DNA from 3 places in the Haliea atlantica genome. Region 1 is predicted to be linked to each of the others. Evidence: predicted binding sites of a transcription regulator. Region 1 holds the regulator's gene; each other region holds the start of a gene.

Region 1 (2,219 bases):
GCGGGCACCTGCGCCAAGCGCCTTCCCGTCAAGCCCTGTTTTCGGCAGGCGCTAGCAAAAATCGCGCCAGGGTGTTGCAGCCCTTCGACACGGGGCGCTACACTGGCAGCTCCAGACAGCTGTCCAAGACGGTATCAGGACCCCTTCCGCTCGCGATGAAACAGTCCCTGCAACTCAAGCTAGGCCAACAGCTGACCATGACACCTCAGCTGCAGCAGGCCATTCGCCTGCTGCAGCTGAGCACCCTGGACCTGCAGCAGGAAATCCAGCAGGCCCTGGACAGCAACCCCTTGCTGGAGGTGGCCGAAGACGACTCCGGCGGGGATACCGAAGTCGACAACACGCAGCGACTGGAACGCGAAGCCCCCCAGCATACCGACGGCCCTCTGGAGAGCCTGGAAGGCACGGCGAGTGGTGGCAGCGGTGAAAATCGCGACGACTGGCAGACCAGCGGCGCCATGCCCGAGGAGCTGCCGGTGGATACCCAGTGGGAAGACCTGATTCCCACCGGCGCCCCTGCCGGCGCCGGCGGCGACGACAGCGACTTTGACCTCGATACCCGCAACAGCCAGTCGGAATCCCTGCAGGACCACCTGCGCTGGCAGCTTAACCTGACTCGCTTGTCCGACACTGACCGGGTCATCGCCCTGGCCCTGATCGACGCCACCGACAGCAACGGCCGCCTGCAGACCAGCGTGGAGGACATCCACGAGGCCTTTCGCGACGATCTCGAGATCGACCTCGAGGAGGTTGTGGCGGTTCTGCACTGCCTGCAGCAATTCGAGCCGGCTGGCGTGTGCACCCGCGACCTGCGGGAATGCCTGCTGGTCCAGCTGCAGCAGCTGCCCGCCAGTACCCCCTACCTCGAACAGGCCAGGCAGGTGATCAGCCGCTACCTCAACCAGCTCGGTAGCGGCGACTACAACCAGATCCTCCGCCGCATGCGGCTCAAGGAAGACCAGCTGCGGGCGGTCCTCGACCTGATCCGCACGCTGGACCCCAGCCCGGGCCAGCAGATCGGCGAGGACAGCACCGAATACATCATCCCCGATGTCTTTGTCAGCAAACGCAGTGGCCGCTGGGTCGTGGAGCTCAACCCCGACGTCGCCCCGCGCCTGCGCATCAATGACAGCTATGCCAGCCTGATCCGGCGCGCGGACAACAGTGCCGACAACAACTACCTGCGCGACAATCTGCAGGAGGCCCGCTGGTTCCTCAAGAGCCTGCAGAGCCGGAACGAAACCCTGATGAAGGTGGCCACACAGATTGTCGAGCGCCAGCGCGGCTTCCTCGAACACGGTGAAGAGGCAATGCAACCCCTGGTGCTGGCGGATATCGCCGAGGCCGTGGAGATGCACGAGTCGACCATCTCCCGGGTCACCAACCGCAAGTACATGCACACGCCGCGGGGCGTTTTTGAACTCAAGTATTTTTTCTCCAGTCACGTCGGCACGGCCAGCGGCGGCGAGGCCTCGTCAACCGCCATCCGTGCCTTTATCCGCAAGCTGGTTGCCGCGGAAAACCCGCGCAAGCCGCTGTCGGACAGCAAGTTGGCAAAGATGCTGGAGGAGCAGGGTATCCAGGTCGCCCGGCGCACCGTCGCCAAGTACCGGGAGATGCTGCAGATCCCCCCCTCCAATGAGCGCAAGCGATTGGTCTAGAATGCAAACTGTGCGGGTCTGTAAACCCGCCGATATTGGGCACCGCGCCCATTCAACGAGAAGGAGTCAGGTATGCAACTGAATATCAGCGGTCATCACGTCGAAGTGACCGATGCCCTGCGGGACTACGTGCAAAGTAAGTTCGAGCGCCTGCAACGGCATTTTGACCAGATCACCAATACCGAGGTCACACTGATCGTGGAAAAACTGGTTCAGAAAGCCGAAGCGACCATCCACGTCGCCGGTGCCGACATCTTTGCCGCCGCTGAATCCGAAGACATGTACGCCGCCATCGACGCCCTGGTCGACAAACTGGACCGCCAGCTGATTAAGCACAAGGAAAAGGCCCGCGGCCACTAGAAGACTCTCTCATGCAAATACTCGCCCAACTACTGACCCCGGAGCGCACCCTGTGTCGCGCCTCCGGGAGCAGCAAGAAGAAACTCTTCGAGACGCTGGCGGAGCTGATCGCCCGCGACCGCAGTGAGCTGTCCCAGTCGGAAGTCTTCACCCAGCTGGTCGCCCGCGAGCGCCTCGGCAGCACGGGCCTCGGTGGTG
Region 2 (2,219 bases), on a different contig from region 1:
AGCTCGAGCTGGTTCGACGTATCGTGGGTCTCTACGCCAGTTACCAGGCCAACCGTGATTTGCTGGCCATCGGCGCTTACAAGGCAGGTAGTGATCCGGCGCTGGATCGGGCTATCGCCGCGATTGAGCCCATCCGTGAGTTTGTGCGGCAGGATCGCCTGCAGCAAGTAGACATGGTGCAGAGCCTGCAGGGGCTCCTGCAGTTGGCCGGGAAAGCCGGACTGGAGGCCGGCCGGTGAGTGGAGGTCGGGTAACACGTTATACGCGTCTCGCGGAGCTGGCATCAGGCGAGCGCGACCAGGCTGCCGAGCGTCTGCGCGCTGATCAGGCCCGGCAGGGTGCCGCGGAGTCGCAACTCCGGCAGCTGCTCGCGTTTCGGGAGGAATACGAACAGCGGCTGACCCGGGACTCCCACGCGGGCATCTCCGCCGTCCAGCTGCGTGAGTTCCGGCGCTTCCTCGGATCACTCACCGCGGCGATCCAGCAGCAGGAGGGACTGGTCGAGCAGGCTGACCTGGCACTGTCGACTCGACGCCAGGAACTCCAGGATCATCACCGCAAGCAGGATCGCATCGATGGTCTGGTGCAGCGTCTGCGGCAGGACGAAATACGCGAGCGGGAAAAGCGCGACCAGCGTATGGCCGATGAGCGCTTCGCCGTGCAAGGACCGCAGGTGAAGCCGCGCGGCTGAGGTGACCAGTGCCGGCTGGCACCGGTGGTGCGGGGTTGGCGCAGATCTTGCTGTCTGTCCTCTATGCAAAGCCTGCTGCTCATGTCCTCCACGATAGCGCCGCCCTCTACAGGTGGTGAGGGCGGCCGCTTGTCGCGCGAAACCCCCGGAGCTGCTTCGGGGCAGCTGCCCTTTGCCGAGCTTCTCTCTCGTGCCCACTCGCCGGTATTGCCCGCTGGCCCGCCAGCCGCAGGAGACGTCACCAGCGCGCCTCCCGGCAAGGCCTTGCCTGCGACGGGGCAAATATTGCCGCCTGCTACCGCGGGGCACATGCCGGCGGTGACGCAGGTCCCGGAAAGCCCGCACACCGGCCCGGTAGCTCCAGATACCGCGGAGGTCGAGACACCTGCAGTCGGTGACCTGGACAGTCTGCTGGAGATGAGCGCGGCTCTGCTGGCGGCGCCGCAGCCTATGGCCGGCCAGTCGGATGCCAAGGTGCTGAGTGAGGCCTCGCGCGGGCGTCTTCAGCAGTCGTCCGCGCGCGTGGGCGGGCTTGCGGGGGACGGGTTGCCGGCGCCCATGGAGGCACTGCCCATCGCCTCACCGGCACTACCGCCCGCGGGCCTCGTGACAGGGGAGCAGGCCCTGATACGGAACAAGCTGGGCGCAGCCACTGCGGCGGCGCGGTCGCCGGCCGTTACTGGCGAGCCCCCTGGGCTGGAGTCCGAGGGCACTCGTCTGCCGGAGCAGCTGGATATCCCGGTGCGTGCTAGCCATGCCTTGCCACGTGCCGATCTGCCATCCGAGCTCTCGGCACTGGATAACCTGTCTCGTCTGGCAGCTCTGCAGGGCACAGCAGCCGAGCCGGGGGCGCAGCCCGCGCCGCTCCTCGCGGAGGCGACACCGCTCACCACGAGTACCGCGAAAGCTGCTGCGGCGGGATACCCTCACGCGGGGCTGGAACCCGGCAGCGAGGAGTTCCCCGGGGAAATTGTCCTGCAGGTACGAACCGCCGCGCGTGCCAGTGGTGGCCTGCACGAAGCCACACTGCAGTTGCATCCCGCTGAACTGGGTCGCCTGCAGGTCACCATCAATGCCGAGGGCGACCAGGCGCGCGTGGTGTTTACTGCTGATAATCCGTTGGCGAAAGATGCCATTGAAGCCTCTCTCCCTCGCTTGCGCGACCTGCTGGCCCAGGATGGGCTGCAGCTGGTACAGGCGGAGGTTGGCCACCAGGGGCAATCGAGTGGTCGCGACCCCGACACGGCGCCGGCGCTGGCCACGAATATCCCCTTCGAGAGCAGCACAGAGCAAGCGGCCGAGCCGATGGGTGAAACCCGGGTGGCAGCAACGCGGCTGCTCGATTACTACGCTTGAGCTGTCCGTCAAAATCCTGACGAAACCGCATCGCACCGCGCTCATCTCGCTGAAAATAAAGCCTTTTTTGATCTGGCATGAGGCTTGCTAAAGCCTCTGTGCCGGGCGGCTTTGCTGTCTGAATGCGCCTTGACCCATGGGGAATCGACGATATGGCTGGAAACGACAAGGA
Region 3 (2,219 bases), on a different contig from region 1:
CCGTTGCCTCCAGCCTGACCCAGGCCCTGGAAGCCCTGGATGCGGACCGCGCCTTCCTCACCGCCGGCGGCGTGTTCACCGACGACATGATCGACGGCTACATCGAACTGAAGCAGGCCGACGTCGAGCGCCTGAACATGACCACCCATCCGGTCGAGTTCGATCTGTACTACTCCGTGTAAACGGACAGCTTCTCGGTTTCCGGCCCGCCTTCGTGCGGGCCTTTTTTTTATCCGCAGGAAGCCCGGCGTGCTACAGTTGGCGCTGCCAAGCACCTCCGCACGGGGTACTCGAATGACGCGCCTGCTACTGTTGAGCCTCCTCCTGGCCGGCGTTTGCCAGGCTCAGATCTACAAATCCGTCGATCGCGACGGCAACGTCACCTTCAGCGACCGACCGCCCTCGGGCAGTGAAGAGGCCGAAGCGGTTGAACTGAAGCCCCTGAACACCGCACCCGCCCCCGAAGCGCTCCCAGAACCCTCTTCACGCCGCGAGAAGGCGGGGGACGAAGGCGCCGCAGCCGAACCCGACATACGCGTGACCAGCCCGCAAGCGGACCAGGTCGTGCCCATTGGCGATCTGGGCAACCTGACAGTCAATGTCGCAGTCGAACCACCCCTGAGTGGCGGCGAGCACCTGCAGCTCTACCTCGATGGCACCCCCCAGGGAGAGCCCCAGCGCGCCAACCAGTGGCAACTGGAGGGCCTGCCCCGCGGGGGCCACGACCTGCGCGTCGACCGACTCGGCATGCGGGGCGAAGTCCGCGCCAGCTCCGACACGATTCGCTTCTATGTGATGCGTCCGCTGAACATCCGCAACCGCCCCTCGACACCTGCACCACAATAGCGCACTCTATTGGTGCGGCACTGCCTGCCAACAGGTCCAGGCATCTGACGAGCATCCACCGGGGGTCCAATCAGGCCCTGTGTGTAAGTGAACGCTAACCTCAAAGCGCCTATAAAGCAGGTAAAAATAGAATGATTTGAGGAGCCGCATCAGATTGGCGCCATTCTTGCTTCAGATTGCCTGAAGACGAGGCAGGACGGCCGCAGCGCGGTCAAACATGGGGCACAGATGCAGACAGACGAGTCCGGGATTCTCGAGCACATCAGCACCGGGGTAATTGCCCTGGGGCCCGAATTGCAGGTGTGCGTGATGAACCCGGCTGCCGAGGTCCTGCTCGAAGTGTCGGCGGTACGCGTGATCGGCAATCACGCCAGCCAGCTCCTGTTACGCTCCCAGGAGCTGATGCAGACCTTGGACCAGGCTCGCCGCGCGCACGCCTCCCTGGCACGACGCAGCGTTCAGCTGCTGCTCTATTCCGGCCAGGAATTGCAGGCGGACCTGATTGCAACCCCCCTGGTGGATCATCCCGCAGGCTACAGCATGCTGCTGGAGATCCTGCCCATTGATCGCATGCTGCGCATGAGTCGCGACGAAAACCTGCTGCAGGCCCAGGAAACCACCCGGGCGGTCATCCGCGGCCTTGCCCACGAGATCAAGAATCCCCTCGGCGGGGTTCGCGGCGCCGCCCAGTTGCTGGCCCGGGAACTGCCCGATGAAACCCTGGCCGAGTACACCCGCATCATCATCCGCGAGGCAGACCGCCTGCGCGACCTGGTCGACCGCCTGCTGGGCCCCAACCAGCGCCCCAAGCTGCAGGCTCTCAATATCCACGAAGTTCTCGAGCATGTGCGCAACCTGATCGAAGCCGAGGCGGACAACCGGATTACCGTGGGCCGGGACTACGACCCCAGCCTGCCCCTGCTGCCGGGGGATCGCACACAGCTGATCCAGGCAGTGCTCAACATCATGCGCAACGCCCTGCAGGCCGCGGAAACCCCGGAGGACTGCAAACTGGTTCTGCGCACGCGCTCCCAGCGCCAGTTCACCATCGGCACCACACGCCACCGCCTGGTCTGCCGGGTGGACATTGTCGACAACGGCCCGGGCATCCCGGACGACCTGCAACAGGCGATCTTCGTGCCCATGGTCACCGGACGTCCGGACGGTACCGGCCTCGGCCTGTCGATTGCCCAGGCCATTATCAACCGCCACGGCGGCATGCTCGAGTGCGCCAGCGAACCGGGCAATACCCGGTTCACGATCTACCTGCCAATGGAATCCGACCATGCAGAGACACGCTAAAGTCTGGGTCGTCGACGACGACAGTTCTATCCGCTGGGTGCTGGAGCGCGCCCTGAGCCAGGCCGGCATCG

Evidence for each region. Region 1 encodes sigma-54, which starts transcription at its own class of promoters, with help from an activator protein. Its sites were predicted from a motif close to TGGCACANNNNTTGCNNT; they were not measured.
Region 2: a site for sigma-54 is predicted at 728-745, ahead of ACYVGS_RS13665 (flagellar hook-length control protein FliK). Genes of this name have one in related genera too.
Region 3: a site for sigma-54 is predicted at 1,002-1,019, ahead of glnL (two-component system sensor histidine kinase NtrB). Genes of this name have one in related genera too.

What each region holds. Positions count from the first base shown of each region.
Region 1 is NZ_BAAGXL010000003.1:939,705-941,923, forward strand. Features, by position in the region: gene ACYVGS_RS04420 (RNA polymerase factor sigma-54) at 156-1,661, shown strand; gene hpf (HPF/RaiA family ribosome-associated protein) at 1,734-2,021, shown strand; gene ptsN (PTS sugar transporter subunit IIA) at 2,033-2,219, shown strand, end outside.
Region 2 is NZ_BAAGXL010000019.1:403,119-405,337, forward strand. Features, by position in the region: gene ACYVGS_RS13655 (FliI/YscN family ATPase) at 1-239, shown strand, start outside; gene fliJ (flagellar export protein FliJ) at 236-691, shown strand; gene ACYVGS_RS13665 (flagellar hook-length control protein FliK) at 1,001-2,047, shown strand; gene ACYVGS_RS13670 (flagellar basal body-associated FliL family protein) at 2,200-2,219, shown strand, end outside.
Region 3 is NZ_BAAGXL010000019.1:114,154-116,372, reverse strand. Features, by position in the region: gene glnA (glutamine synthetase family protein) at 1-182, shown strand, start outside; gene ACYVGS_RS12315 (DUF4124 domain-containing protein) at 295-846, shown strand; gene glnL (two-component system sensor histidine kinase NtrB) at 1,075-2,148, shown strand; gene glnG (nitrogen regulation protein NR(I)) at 2,132-2,219, shown strand, end outside.